DNA from 2 places in the Trinickia sp. NRRL B-1857 genome. Region 2 is predicted to be linked to the other one. Evidence: predicted binding sites of a transcription regulator. Region 2 holds the regulator's gene; the other holds the start of a gene.
The links. Region 2 encodes FNR, which switches genes on or off when oxygen is low (the NO sensors DNR and NnrR bind a similar motif). Its sites were predicted from a motif close to TTGATNNNNATCAA; they were not measured.

Region 1: a site for FNR is predicted at 2,188-2,201, ahead of hemN (oxygen-independent coproporphyrinogen III oxidase). Genes of this name have one in related genera too.

The regions. Positions count from the first base shown of each region.
Region 1 covers NZ_JBFLUK010000001.1:2,516,969-2,520,380, forward strand. The annotation lists gene AB1286_RS11205 (Crp/Fnr family transcriptional regulator) at 1-655, opposite strand, end outside; gene hemN (oxygen-independent coproporphyrinogen III oxidase) at 671-2,116, opposite strand; gene AB1286_RS11215 (Rrf2 family transcriptional regulator) at 2,305-2,775, shown strand; gene AB1286_RS11220 (MBL fold metallo-hydrolase) at 2,812-3,412, opposite strand, start outside.
Region 2 covers NZ_JBFLUK010000001.1:327,058-330,469, reverse strand. The annotation lists gene AB1286_RS01550 (acetate/propionate family kinase) at 1-134, shown strand, start outside; gene AB1286_RS01545 (universal stress protein) at 210-692, shown strand; gene AB1286_RS01540 (universal stress protein) at 850-1,332, opposite strand; gene fnr (fumarate/nitrate reduction transcriptional regulator Fnr) at 1,616-2,392, shown strand; gene AB1286_RS01530 (zinc-dependent alcohol dehydrogenase family protein) at 2,417-3,406, opposite strand.

The DNA.
Region 1 (3,412 bases), 2.2 Mb from region 2:
TTTCTCGGCCGTTGATGGCAACGAGCCCGCGCGTGCCGAGTTCGTGCAAGATGCGCGAAAAATGTTCGGGCGTCAGATTCAGTCGCGAGGCCACCATCTTTTTGCCGGCCTCCAACTGCACGCGCATGCCGGGCTTCTCGCTATCGGCCTGGGCGTCACCCGGCTGCGCGAGCAAATAGCTGATGACGCGATGCGTGCCCGATCGAAGCGAATACGCTTCGACGTCGCGCATAAGCGCATGCAGCCGAGCGCTCATGCCCGCGAGCATTTTGCAGGCGAAGTCGGGCTGGTCGCGCAATTCGTCGACGATCGCCGTTTTGCTGACATGCAGCAGCAGCGAATCGGCGAGCGCTTGCCCCGAAACAAAATACGGCTTACCCAGAAACATGAGCGCCTCGCCGAAGCTGTCGCCGGGCCCAACGAGCCGAACGACTTTCTCCTCGCCGAGCGGCGAAATGACACTGAGTTTGATCTGTCCGTAGACGACGGCGTGCAGGCCCGTGCAAGGGTCGCCGCAATTGAAGACCGTCTCCTTTCGCGCGACCGGTTGCTGCGTCGTACCCTGCGCGATGCGATCGAGCTCAACCGCGGATAGCTCGTTGAAAAGCGGCATCCGAGCAAGAAAGTCCTGAACGCGAATTTTCGCTTTTTGCATCTGCACTCCGTCGGTCTAAATCAATTTCGAATACGAAGCCGCGCTAGGCCGTCCGAGGTATTTGTCGAACGTCATCGCGACGGCGCGTACGAATAAGCGCCCCTTCGGCAAGATCCGAATCGCGTCGTCGCTCAATTGCACGAGTCCGGCTTCGGCAAGCGGTGCAAGCGCCTTCAGCTCGCCTTCGAAGTAGCGTGCGAAGTCGATGCCGTGGCGCGCCTCGATCGCGCGGTATTCCAACGGCACGCTGCACATCAACGTCATGACGACTTCGCGTCTGAGGAGATCGTCGGCCGACAAGGTCAAACCGCGCTCCACCGGCAGCTTGCCCTCGTCCAAGCGTTCGTAATAGGTCTTCACCGATCGCGTCGATTGACAATAGCTGCGGCCGATTTTGCCGATCGCCGATACGCCGAAACCCACGAGGTCGCATTCGGCTTTCGTCGTATAGCCCTGGAAATTCCGGTGCAAGCTGCCCGCTCTGAGCGCACGGCTCAATTCGTCGTCCGGCTTTGCAAAGTGATCGAGGCCGATATAGACGTAGCCCGCGTCGAGTAGACGATGCGTCGCTCGCATAAAGATGCGCAGGCGGTCCTCGGCAAGCGGCAACTCGCTCGCGTCGATCAGCCGTTGGGCCTTGAAGCGGCTCGGCAGATGCGCGTAGTTGTAAAGGGCGATGCGGTCGGGGGCGAGCCGCACGACTTCGTCGAGCGTGCGATCGAAGCTTGCGACCGATTGCCGCGGCAGCCCGTAGATAAGATCGACGTTGATCGATTCGAAGCCGGCATCGCGGCTGGCTTTCAACGCGCGTTCGACCATGGGGAGCGGCTGAATGCGATTGACGGCTTGTTGCACGGCCGGATCGAAATCCTGTACGCCGAAACTCGTTCGATTGAAGCCGAGCGAGGCCAACTGCGACAACGTATCGGCCGTGACGGTGCGCGGATCGATCTCGACGCCGAGTTCGGCGTTCGCGGCGAAATCGAAGTGACGACGCAATGTGTCCGTTAGCCGGCCGAGTTCGTCGATCGTGAAAAACGTCGGCGTACCGCCGCCCAGATGCAACTGCGAGACATGCCGCGCGCTTCCCATCTCGGGCGCGACCATCGCAATCTCGCGCAGCAGATAGTCGAGATATTCGACCGAGCGGCTGTGATCGCGCGTAATGATCTTGTTGCAGGCGCAAAAGTAGCAAAGCGACTCGCAAAACGGCAGATGCACGTATACCGAGAGCGGCGGCTTCGTGACGGCTTGTGCGCGCTGCGCGAGGTGACCGCGATAGGCAGCTTCGTCGAACTCGGCCGAGAAGCGATCGGCGGTGGGGTAAGAGGTGTAGCGCGGTCCCGCGTTGTCGAAGCGGCGAATCAACGCCTCCGATAGTTCGATATCGGCCGAGCGTGCATCGCCGGTGTGCTCGCCACCGTCCGGGATTTCGCAGCCGCGCTGCGGATTTGCTGACATATTCGTTCTCGTGGACGTACCGTGTCTCTTGCCGACCCTCGATCATTATCGAACCGGCGAGCATCGGAAACTTGATGTATGTCAGCAATCTTTCGATCTGATTCGTACGCGAGCGCGCGCTGCGACGGTGCGGGCAGGGCATCGGCACGCCTAAAAGATATACAATCGATCGACTTTATAGGTGCGCTATGCGACTCACGGACTTCACCGATTACAGTTTGCGCGTGCTGATGTACGCGGCCGTTCGTTCGGACGAGCTCGTCACGATCGGCGAGATTTCCGAAGCCCTCGGCATCGCGCGCGGGCATCTCGTCAAGATCGTGCACGCGCTGGGGCGAGCCGGTTACTTGAGCACGACGCGCGGCAGGACAGGGGGATTGAAACTCGGGCGGCCGGCGTCGCGCATCACGGTGGGCGACGTGGTGCGCACGATGGAGCCGGATTTCCGGATGGTCGAGTGCTTCGACACGGAAGGCAACGCATGCGTCATCACGGCTGCCTGCGGCCTGCGCGGCGTGCTCGGCAGCGCGCTGCGGGCTTATTTCGAGGTGCTGGACAAATTCACGTTGGCCGATATCGCGGCCGAGCAAAGCAAGCTATCGCGACTGATCGGCCTCACTGCCAACGAACGGCCGCTCGTGCGCCTCGCCCGCAAATAATGCGGGCGAAGTATCCAGTGCGAAGTGTGAAACCGATCAAAGCGCGTTGAGCGGAATCTTCAGATAGCGAACGCCGTTCGATTCGGGGGGAGGCATGTCGCCCGCTCGAATATTGACCTGCACGGCAGGCAAAATAAGCACCGGCATCGACAGCGTGCGGTCGCGCGCGAGTCGCATATCGACGAACTCGTTCTCCGACACGCCCTCATGCAAATGGACGTTCCCGCGACGCTCTTCCTCGACGCTGGTTTCGCAGCGCGGCTCGCGCGAGGCGGGCGGGTAGTCGTGACACATGAACAAGCGCGTGCGCGCAGGCAGCGATAGCAGCTTTTGCACCGAGCGATAGAGCAGGTGCGCATCGCCCCCGGGAAAATCGCAACGCGCCGAGCCGACATCGGGCATGAACAACGTGTCGCCGACGAATACGGCGTCGCCCACCTGATAGGCCATATCGGCCGGCGTATGCCCCGGCACGTGGATCGCGCGCGCCTCGAGGGTGCCGATCGAAAAAATCTCGTCGTCGGCGAAAAGGTGATCGAACTGCGCGCCGTCTTCGGCCACGTCCGATCCCAAATTGAACACGTCTTTGAACTTGTGCTGAACGGTACGGATCTGCTCGCCGATCCCGATCGTGCCG
Region 2 (3,412 bases):
CCAATCGCGCGAATGCGCACGTCATCTCGCGCCCGACCAGCCGCGTCAAGGTCGTCGTCGAGCCGACGAACGAAGCTTGGATCGCCGCGCGCGCGGCCTGGTCGCTCGTGGGCGAGCGCACGCGGCTCGCTTGATTTGGATCAGCACACGCCAGTGCGTTGCCGCCGATCATAAAGGCGTTACTTCTTATTAAACGACGAGGCACCGACATGTATAAACGCATTCTCGCGCCGATCGACGGCAGTGAAACGTCCGCGCGCGCATTCGATTCGGCCCTGCGCCTGGCACGTGAATTCAACGCGGAAGTGTTCCCGCTTTACGTTGTCGACGTGCCGCTCGTCGGCGCCGACGCACCCGGCTACGATCCGTCGATCGTGCGCGACGCGTTGTTCGAGGAAGGCTCGCGCGTGAACAAGGAGGCCCTCGCGAAGATGGAACGCGAAGGCGTGACCGGCACCCCCAAAGTCGTCGAAACAAGCGCACTCGGAGACGATATCGCGCACAGCATCTTGCGTGTCGCCGTCGAAACGGGCGCCGATCTCGTCGTCATGGGAACGCATGGCCGCCGCGGATTTCGCCGTCTCATACTCGGTAGCGTGGCCGAGCGCTTCCTACGCATCTCGTCGCGCCCTGTGCTATTGGTTCCGGCGCACGACGCCACGGCAGAAGTCGCTCCCGCACCGGCTCGATAAACTTCGCACGATTCGATGCGAAGCGCCCGCACCTAAACTTAAACGAACTGCGCCGGCCCATCTCACGATCGGCCGGCGCAGTTTCGTTATCGTTGCCATGCGGATTTCGTCTCGAGCCGAGTCCGGTTTGATGGCACTCGGCCCTATCGCGCAACGATTAGAGGGTATCGGCTTGCTCGTCGGCCTGCTTATCGGGCGTATGCCTTACGAGCAATACGGGTATATGCGCTTTGCGTAGCAGCGCCTCGGCCACGCTGCCGAGCAGCACGCGACGCATGCCCTGCCGGCCGTGCGTGCCCATGACGATGAGGTCCGCTTCGCACTCGTCCGCCGCGCGTGCGAGCACCTGGGCGATACCGTCGCCGTAGGCGTCGAGCGCGCGCGCGACGCCGCTCACGCCATGCTCGCGCAACAACTCGCGCGCTTCGTCGAGCGCCGCGGTCGCCGCATCGACTTGCACCGTATCGGCGCCTTGCTCGGGCATATAAACCGCACCGACGTCGACAAGCTGCGGTGCGTGTTCGACCACGAACACGGCGACGATTTCCGCACCCGACGCCTTGGAGATCTTGATGGCTTCATCGAGGGCGAGACGCGCGCCACGACTGCCGTCCACGGCAGCCAGGATCCGTTTGTACATAAGTTATTCCTCCTGGGCCTATCGCCCATGGTTTTTATGCTTACGGCATACAGTCTGCGTCCGCTACGGAACATCGGACTTGACGGCGATCAACGGTCCATTCGTCGGGCTTATTACATTTACCACGCGTTGATGTAGGACAACCCTTACAAAGCTTCCACAACACTTACCGCAGTTTCATACGCCGCCGATTTCTTTATAGCGCCCGACCTCCGATACTGCCAATCAAGAGATGGACTTCTCGCGCTGCTTTGCGCTCGCGCCGCCCTTTTGAGGAGGTCGTATGTTCAACGAAGCAACCTTCGCCGCCGATGTCGCGACGGCGCCAAGAGAATCCGCCTCGGCTTGCGCGCCCCCCAAGGGAGTCGAACGCCGCACCGCGCAGCATTGCGCGAGCTGCTCGATGCGCTCCGCGTGCATGCCGCAGACGCTGAGCGCACAGGAGCTGACGCGCTTCGATTCGATCGTCAGCGCAACGCGCATCATCAAGCGCGGCGACGCGCTGTATCGCGCAAACGATACCTTCCAAAGCATCTACGCGATCCGCTCCGGATCGTTCAAGACCGTCGTCATGCATCGCGACGGCCGCGAGCAGGTGACGGGCTTTCATTTGGCGGGCGAAGTCCTTGGGCTCGACGGCGTGTGCACCGAACACCATAGCAGCGACGCCATCGCCATCGAAGACAGCAGCGTATGCATCATTCCCTACGCGCTGCTCGAGTCGATGTGCGCCGAGTCCAAACGTCTTCAACAGCAGGTTCTGCGCATGATGAGCGGCGAAATCGTCCGCGAATCGTCGCTCATGATGCTGCTCGGCACGATGAGCGCCGAGCAACGCGTTGCCGCGTTCCTCCTGAACATGTCGAGCCGCATGAAAGCGCGCGGGTATTCGGCGGCCGAATTCAATCTCCGGATGACGCGCGAGGAAATGGGCAACTTCCTCGGTATGAAACTCGAGACGGTGAGCCGCATGTTTTCCAAATTCCAGCGCGACGGACTCGTGCAATCGCACGGCAAGCAAATCCGTATCGTCAATCTCGACGAGTTGGGGCGCGTATGATCTCCGCCCGCCCTTGCGATGGTATCAGTTGCTCACGGCGAGCACTGCCGCGCCTGCGAGTCGTCCTTCTCTCAGGTCGGCCAACGCCCGATTCGCTTCGGCCAGCGGGTAGACCGTGGTCGCGATGTCGAGCGCGATCGTATCGGCGAGCCGCATGAATGCGTGACCGTCGTCGCGCGTGAGATTCGCCACCGAGACGATACGGCGCTCGCCCCAGAGCATGTCGTAAGGGAACGACGGGATATCGCTCATATATATCCCGCCGCAGACCACCACCCCACCCTTGACCACGGCGCGCAACGCCGTGGGCACGAGCGCGCCGACCGGCGCGAAGATCAGCGCCGCATCGAGCGGGCGAGGCGCGGCCTCGTCGCTCGCGCCGGCCCAATTCGCGCCTAACTTGAGCGCGAGCGCCTGCGCCGCGGTATCGCCCCGGCGCGTGAACGCATAGACCTCGCGGCCCTGATGACGCGCTACCTGCGCCACGATGTGCGCCGCGGCGCCGAATCCGTAAATGCCGATGCGCTCGGCATCGCCCGCCATCGACAGCGTTCGATATCCGATCAACCCCGCACAGAGCAGCGGCGCGGCCTCGATGTCCGAATAACGCGCCGGCAGGCGAAAGCAATATCGGCTGTCGGCGACCGTTCGCTCGGCGTAGCCGCCGTCGATCGTATAGCCGGTGAAGCCCGGTGCATCGCAGAGATTTTCCTTGCCGCGCGCGCAAAACGGACAATGGCCGCACGAATGCGCGAGCCAAGGTACGCCGACGCGTTCGCCCAAAGCGAACTGCGTCACCCCTTCGCCGAGCCCCGCCACGATCCCGACCACCTCGTGCCCCGGCACGAGCGGCGTCTTCGGGTGCGTCAATTCGCCGTCCACGACGTGCAGGTCGGTACGGCAAACGCCGCAGGCGCGCACGTCGATCAGAACTTGCCCCGGCCGTGGCCGCGGCTCGGGCAGATCGCGCAGTTGCAACACGGGACTACGTCCATCGAAGACCATTGCTCGCATTTCGCT